Linked DNA regions of Bdellovibrio bacteriovorus. The protein of the gene in region 1 interacts with the protein of each later gene in a pairwise test. Links are inferred from orthologs where the notes say so. Each region holds a gene or a part of one and is shown on either strand. Other genes may lie near its edges.

Region 1 (3,675 bases):
TCAATCCTCTCGCCACGACTGGTGCTAATAGCACTGTCACGCGAATTTTATTAACAGAAACATCGCTATTCGTAGGGGGTTCTTTTACCACCATTAATGGCGTGGCCAACGCACGGATTGTGAAGCTTTTAAAAACGGGCGGATTTGATACCACCTTTAACAATGGTTCCGGATTTAATAATACGGTGTGGTCTATGGCTCAGCCAGATGACGGCAGTGGGGATATTTATGTAGGCGGAAACTTTACCGCATACAACGGAACGTCAAGATCAGGCATCGTTCGACTAAACCCTGACGGGACAGTTGATTCGGGTTTTGTGGTGGGCAGCGGTGTCACAACCACCAAGGGGACCATGTCCGTCTATGACATCGAGATTTCCAAAGCGGTTCCCGGCACGCTCTATATCACGGGGATCATGACCTCCTATCGCGGACTTCCTGCGATGGGTATCGCTCGCTTAAAGAACACGGGCGCTATTGATACCAGCTTTTATGCCAATTCGATCACCGCCGTTTCAGACAGCGTCCATTTCGGCTATGGATATGTTTTAAAAGAACGGCCCGATGGAGTGATTGTGGTTGGTGGTCACTTCAGTTATTTAAATTTGCAAAGTACGACGGCAGGTCTTGCGGCCTTCTATTCTGATGGCAGCGTGGCTTATTCAGCGAAAACGGGAGTGGTCCATTCTATCGCGAATGTTTCGGATGGTTCGGGAGATGTCATTATCGGGGGAACATTTACCGACTACAATGCACTGACCCGCAATCGCATGATGCGAGTCAGCTCTCAAGGATGGGCGTATTAAATCGTAATAACTTTACGATATTCAGCTAAGCGCGCTTCTAAATCGTTCAAAGTCACTTTAGCTAAAGCACGAACCGAGAAATCTTGGATCGTATGGCTGGCCATGATCGAACCCATGATACAAGCTTGTTTCATGTGCGCCACTGTCGGCACTTCTTTTTGAGCCGCAAGATATCCAAAGAAACCACCAGCAAAAGTATCACCCGCGCCCGTTGGATCAATCACCGTTCGAATCGGCATTGCCGGCAAGATGAAGTAACCTTGTTCACGCGAGTACATCGCAAAACCGTATTCACCACGTTTGATAACCACCGCGCGAGGTCCCATATCCGTGATCAACGGAGCCGCCGCAATCGCATTCGCAGCACCCGTCAACATTTTTGCTTCACCTTCGTTGATCAAAACTAGGTCCACTTTTTTAAGAACTTCGATGACTTTTTCTTTTTTGATCGTCAACCACAAGTTCATAGAATCCATGCCCACAAACTTTGGCGCTTTGACTTGTTCAAGAACTTGCAATTGCAATTCAGGAGCGATGTTAGCCAAAAATACGAATGACGAGTTCTTATACGACTCTGGCAATTGGGGATTGAAGTGTTCAAACACGTTCAAATCTGTTTTCAAAGTTTTTGCTTCGTTCAAATCGCCTTCGTAAGAGCCTTCCCAGTGAAAAGTCTTACCTGGAGCTTTAGAAAGACCTTCTAAGTCAACGCCACGGTTTTTTAAAAGATCAATGTCTTGTTGATCGTAATCTTCACCAACAACACCAACAACGCGGACTTTTGAAAACAAAGACGCCGCTAACGAAAAGTAATTCGCAGATCCACCAAGTGCGCGCTCGGCTTTTCCTGATGGGGTTGTGATTGAATCGTAAGCGACGCTGCCGACAACTAAGATTTCTGACATTTATTGCTCCTGTGCTTTAGCCGCTGCGGCCGCATGCATTTGTTTGATTTGCTCACGTCTGAATTTTGGCAAACCACCGATTTCTGAATTTGAAATATCCATTGATAATGGCTTATTAGGTACCTGACTTGTCAATTGCCCACACGCCGCAAAAATATCGCGACCCATAGAGCGACGTAAAAGCACATGTGCCCCCAGGCGGCTTAATTCTGTGTGGAAATCTTGAACCGCTTGGTCCGAAGGACGTTCGTACCCAGAACTTGGATGTTCATTGAACGGAATCAAATTGATCTTACAAGGCACACCGTGAACCAGCTTCACCAACTGGCGCGCGTGTTCAATTTGATCCGTCACACCTTTAAGCAAAACATATTCAAACGTGATTTTTTCGCCCGTTTTACGAGCATAGTCTTTACACGCATCTAACAACTGTTTTGTGTCCCATTTTTTATTAATAGGCATCACTTGCGAGCGGATCTCATCACTGGGAGCATTGAGGCTTACCGCTAAGCGCACTTTGGCTTCAGCGATGCGCCACATCTCAGGCACGATACCTGAAGTTGAAACCGTAATTTTTTTGCGGGAAAGGTTAATCCCCCATTGGCAATGAAGAACGTCGATGGTTTTAAATACTGCTTCTGGATTGTCCAGTGGCTCGCCCATACCCATGAATACGATATTGGTGATGCGTTGACCTTCCGGCATGCGATCGGCCACTTGCATGTATTGACCGATGATTTCTTCAGTGCGCAATCGGCGTTTTAGTTTTTGTTTTCCCGTAAAGCAGAACTTACAAGCGATATTACATCCGATTTCAGAGGAAATACAAAGCGTCTGACGGCCTTCAGAAGGAATCACGACGGACTCTACACTCTGACCGTTGCCCATATCAAAAAGGAATTTTTGCGTGCCATCGACCGATTTTAAGTGAGTCAAAATAGGCGGTAATTCGAAAGTCAAAATTTGCGGTAAAGCTTGACGGAAATCTTTTGAAAGATTCGTCATCTGTTCAGCGTCAGTGATACGCTGTTCGTAAACCCATTTGAAAATTTGCTGAGCGCGGAATTGCTCTTTACCTTTACCTTTGAGGTAAGTTTTCAAATCATCTAAGGTCAGTGAATAGAAATTGACGGGTTTGTTTTCGACAGGTTTAGCGACGTCGTCGTCAGCATAGTTAAAAGGCGCAGTAGAAACACCATCGGCGGTGATTTCAGTCTTTAATTCCATCTTCGGGGCTCCTTGGCTTTTCACAGCCGTGCTTGTTACAGCAAAGATCTTGGTGATCTTGTTAGTTAAGGATGTTTATGTGGGGTGGTTTCTAGCATAGGGACCCCATATTGCCTAGCGATTTCAACGGAATGAAAAAATACATGGGCTCGTATTCCAGACCTTTTTGGGGGCCGTCCTTGTCATCCCCACGCCCGCCCGCTAAAGTGTGTCCATGGTTTGGCCCTTTATTATCATTTCCTACGCAAGTCTTCTGGTTTACGGCTTAAGCGACAACATCCGAGGGCCCCTTTTCCCTGAGATTATGAAACACTTTGCGGTGAGCGACTCTATGGGGTCACTCATTTTCGCCCTGGGAAATATTTCCGGGTTGATCTCAAGTTATGCATGTCGCCACCTTTTGCGTCGCTATGACCGCCTGACTGTTTTGCGCGGGGGCGCTATCGGATTGATCTTTTCACTTTTGGGCTTAGCTATTGCGCCTTATTTTTGGGTCTTTTTGATCTTTGCGTTTACATTCGGCCTCAGCCAAGGGGTCATCGGGTTGATTCCCAATGTCTTGGTGTCTTTAGGTTCCAGCGCGCACCGCAAGCAGCAAATGCTTTCGGGCCTGCACACGATGTATGGGGTTGCCAGTTTGATGGCCCCTCTTTTGGCGGCCGGGGTTGAGCTCGTTGCAGGCAACTGGCGATGGACTTTTGCGGTGGCGATGCTGGCGCCGATTTCACTTTTAGCTT
Region 2 (3,362 bases), 1.4 Mb from region 1 along the record:
GGACGACCTCAACGGCCGATATAGTTTTAAGAATAGATAAGCAAGAGATGAAGTTTGCAAAATAAAAAAGCGGTCCCAAGACCGCTTTTTTATGGATGAAAAGTCCCCTTCCGAACAAGGAGACTTTTATGAATATACCCCAGCAAGGTACTATTCGGTTTTCCAAAGATTTTCTTAAACTGGTTATTTTAGCCATCCTGCTATTTTTAACCTGAAGCGGGCCATTCATATCTTAGAATGATACGTCACGAGCGATGGGCGCGCCGTGCTTAAAACACGGGAAGAACCTAGGGATAGGGGCGGTTTTTGGGACCACCTAATTATTCAGGTAAATAGACCCAGTCGCCGATGCCGTCTTTCAGACGGAAGACTTTCACCTTGGGCTCAAACCATGAGCCCAAGTTAATTGAGCGTACAGACGTGTTACCGTCAACGGCCACTTGATGATCATCAAACACATGCATATGGCCTGAGATAATTATATCAAATGGTTTTTCCGGATAAACTTTGACGGCATGATCACGAATCATCTGCACAAGCTGATCGGTATTACGATTGGCGTAATCGGAAGTGCGCGCACGGCTTTTCTTGCTGGCTCTATTGCCGATATAATCCCAAAATTGACCCGGCAAGATATTGCCTAAGGGCTTAATACGCGGATTGCGGATGATGCTGCGATATTTCAGATATTTTTCATCTTGCAGATTAATCAGATCTCCGTGCTCAACCCGCACGCGCACGCCATCGATCAAGTAATGCTGGGCTTCGACAAAGACCTCAACACCCAGTTTTTTTTGAAAGTAACCTTCGACATGCACGTCGTGATTGCCTTCGATGTAAGTGATTTTAGCACCGGCCTTTTTTAGATCCTTTAATGCTTCCATTAAAGGCCAAAACTTTTTGGCAAAATAAGTGTGCGGACCCACCCACAAATCAAAGATATCACCCACCAAAAATAAATGAACTTGCTGCGGATTTGCATTAAGCAAAGAACGCAAAAAGCGCAACAGGATTTTCCCATTGCGCTCTTCAGCGGTTTTCAAGTGGATGTCAGATAAAAACCAGGCTTCCACTATTCTTTATTCAGATCGAATCCTTGTTTCTTGCGAATGAACGCAGGAACTTCCAAGTTTTGATTCGAAAAAGGAGAACTTAAAACTTCGCGAGCCATGCGACGAGCTTCATCAAGTGATTGCTGTTCGTGGTCCACGTTCATTGAAAGTTGCTCTGGAGTGTTGTGACGATCTTTCAAGCTTTGGCTTTCCTTAAAAGCGCGTGCTTTTGCCAGCAACAAATCGCGTGGAGACACATTTGTCTCCATTTGCGGTGCAATCGGCGTTGCCATTTCAGGAGCCGGTTGCGGAGCAACTGGAGCTTGGTGAGAAGCCGGCATTTGCGGCATTACATTTTGCGCTGCTTGCTGAGCCATTTGCGGAGTCACTGCTGGAACTGGTGGAGTTACCACAGTTTCAGTGATGTGCTGTTCTGGCGACTGAGTTTGCGTGAAAGTCATTACTTGAGTTTGCACCGTCGCAATTGGCGGCAATTCCGTCGGCATTTGCTGCGCTGGTTGCTGCGGTTGTGCTTGCTGAGGCATTTGCGGCATTACCGGCATTTGTGGAAACTGAGGCATCTGCGGCATTGTTGGCATCTGAGGCATCACCGGCATCTGAAATTGCGGCATTTGTGGCATTGGCGGCAATGTATTCATTTGACCGCCGAATTGCGCTGCTTGCTGATTCAAGAAGTTTTGCATTTGGTTTACTTGAGTCATATCGTTCACAAGCTTCACTTCATGAGAATCAAATCCCGTCGCAATCACTGTCACACGAACGACGTCACCCATATTGTCATCGATAACTGCACCGAAGATGATTTCAGCTTCTTCGTGAGCGGCTTCCGTGATCAATGTCGTTGCTTCGTTCACTTCGTAAAGTGAAAGATCAGATCCGCCCGTGATGTTCACGATGATACCTGTAGCGCCATCGATTTTAACATTTTCCAAAAGTGGAGAGGAGATCGCTGCCGTCGCTGCTTCAACGGCACGGTTTTCACCGCGAGCTGCACCTGTTCCCATGATCGCAATGCCTTTAGCTGACATAACCGTGCGGATATCGGCGAAGTCCAAGTTGATCAAGCCTCTAATGTTGATCAAATCAGAAATACCTTTCACCGCTTGCAGAAGAACTTCGTCCGCTTTTTTGAAAGTTTCCAAAAGGGGCGTTTTCTCTGCAGCGATTGAAAGCAATTTTTGATTTGGGATTACGATCAAGGTATCAACGTTTTCTTTGAGTTCTTGCAAACCGCCATCAGCATGTTTGCTACGTTTTTTACCTTCGAATAAGAATGGCTTAGTCACCACCCCGATCGTCAAAGCCCCTAGTTCGCGAGCAATTTTCGCGACGATGGGCGCGCCACCAGTTCCTGTTCCGCCACCCATCCCAGCAGTGACGAAAACCATGTCAGAACCTTCCAATTTTTCTACGATTTCATTGTAAGACTCAATAGCTGCTCTGCGACCCACATCTGGATTCGCACCAGCGCCCAAACCTTTAGTAAGGTCGATACCCAGTTGGATTTTGTTAGGAGCTTTGTTGGCATTCAAAGCTTGGATGTCTGTGTTGGCTACGATGAACTCAACACCGGACATATTGGATTCGATCATCGTGGTCACCGCGTTGCTTCCACCGCCGCCGACACCAACAACTTTGATATTCGCTCCGATATTGATATTTTCCTCTAACTCAAACATTTTGCCTCCCCCAGTTAACTATTTGGCTGTCCTCGAAAACAGCACCCGCCAGTAAAAAAAATTAAAAACTAAAAAATCTGTCCAAAAAAATCTTTGATCTTTTTCGTGAATCCATCAAAAGATTCACTGATGTTCACTTCATGCTGATGCCCCAGACCCAAATCTTTGCGCTGGCTTAAAGCATATAACATCAGACCAACAACTGCTGAGAACTCTCCAGACTTCACAACATCTGTTAATCCACCGATTTCACGAGGCGAACCACGACGAACCGGAATATCAAAAATAAACTCACCCATCTCAACCAAACCATCTAATTGACTTGCTCCACCCGTCAGGACAATTCCTGATCCAAGTAAAGGCATCAATCCGCTCATGCGCAGATCGTTGGCAATTAAATTTAAAACTTCTTCCGCACGCGCTTCAATCACGTCGGCTAAATCTTTGCGAGGAATCACGCGGGACTTACGCCCACCAACGCCTTCCACTTCAATGGTCTCAGTCTCATTGACCATCGAGGCCATCGCGCATCCATATTTCTTTTTCAAATCTTCTGCCGCAAATTGTGGAGTACGCAACCCCACCGCCACATCGTGTGTGAAATGCTGTC

The links.
Region 2: the proteins of rlmN (region 1) and ftsZ interact in binary tests that used the Escherichia coli proteins (3 or more experiments, as listed by UniProt). The link is inferred for Bdellovibrio bacteriovorus from one-to-one orthologs.

What each region holds. Positions count from the first base shown.
Region 1 is NZ_LUKE01000001.1:2,033,602-2,037,276, reverse strand. What follows is about bases 826-3,675. They hold rlmN (23S rRNA (adenine(2503)-C(2))-methyltransferase RlmN), read right to left. Parts: upstream 2,939-3,675; coding sequence 1,712-2,938; downstream 826-1,711. Other genes in these bases: AZI86_RS09925 (MFS transporter), read left to right, coding at 3,153-3,675; AZI86_RS09935 (PfkB family carbohydrate kinase), read right to left, coding at 826-1,711. In the rest of the region: AZI86_RS09940 (beta strand repeat-containing protein), read left to right, coding at 1-806; more of AZI86_RS09935, read right to left, coding at 803-825.
Region 2 is NZ_LUKE01000001.1:640,483-643,844, forward strand. The notes cover bases 413-3,362. They hold ftsZ (cell division protein FtsZ), read right to left. Parts: upstream 2,753-3,362; coding sequence 1,073-2,752; downstream 413-1,072. Other genes in these bases: AZI86_RS03015 (UDP-2,3-diacylglucosamine diphosphatase), read right to left, coding at 413-1,073; ftsA (cell division protein FtsA), read right to left, coding at 2,821-3,362. Outside these bases: more of AZI86_RS03015, read right to left, coding at 321-412. UniProt on the Escherichia coli protein: Essential cell division protein that forms a contractile ring structure (Z ring) at the future cell division site. The regulation of the ring assembly controls the timing and the location of cell division.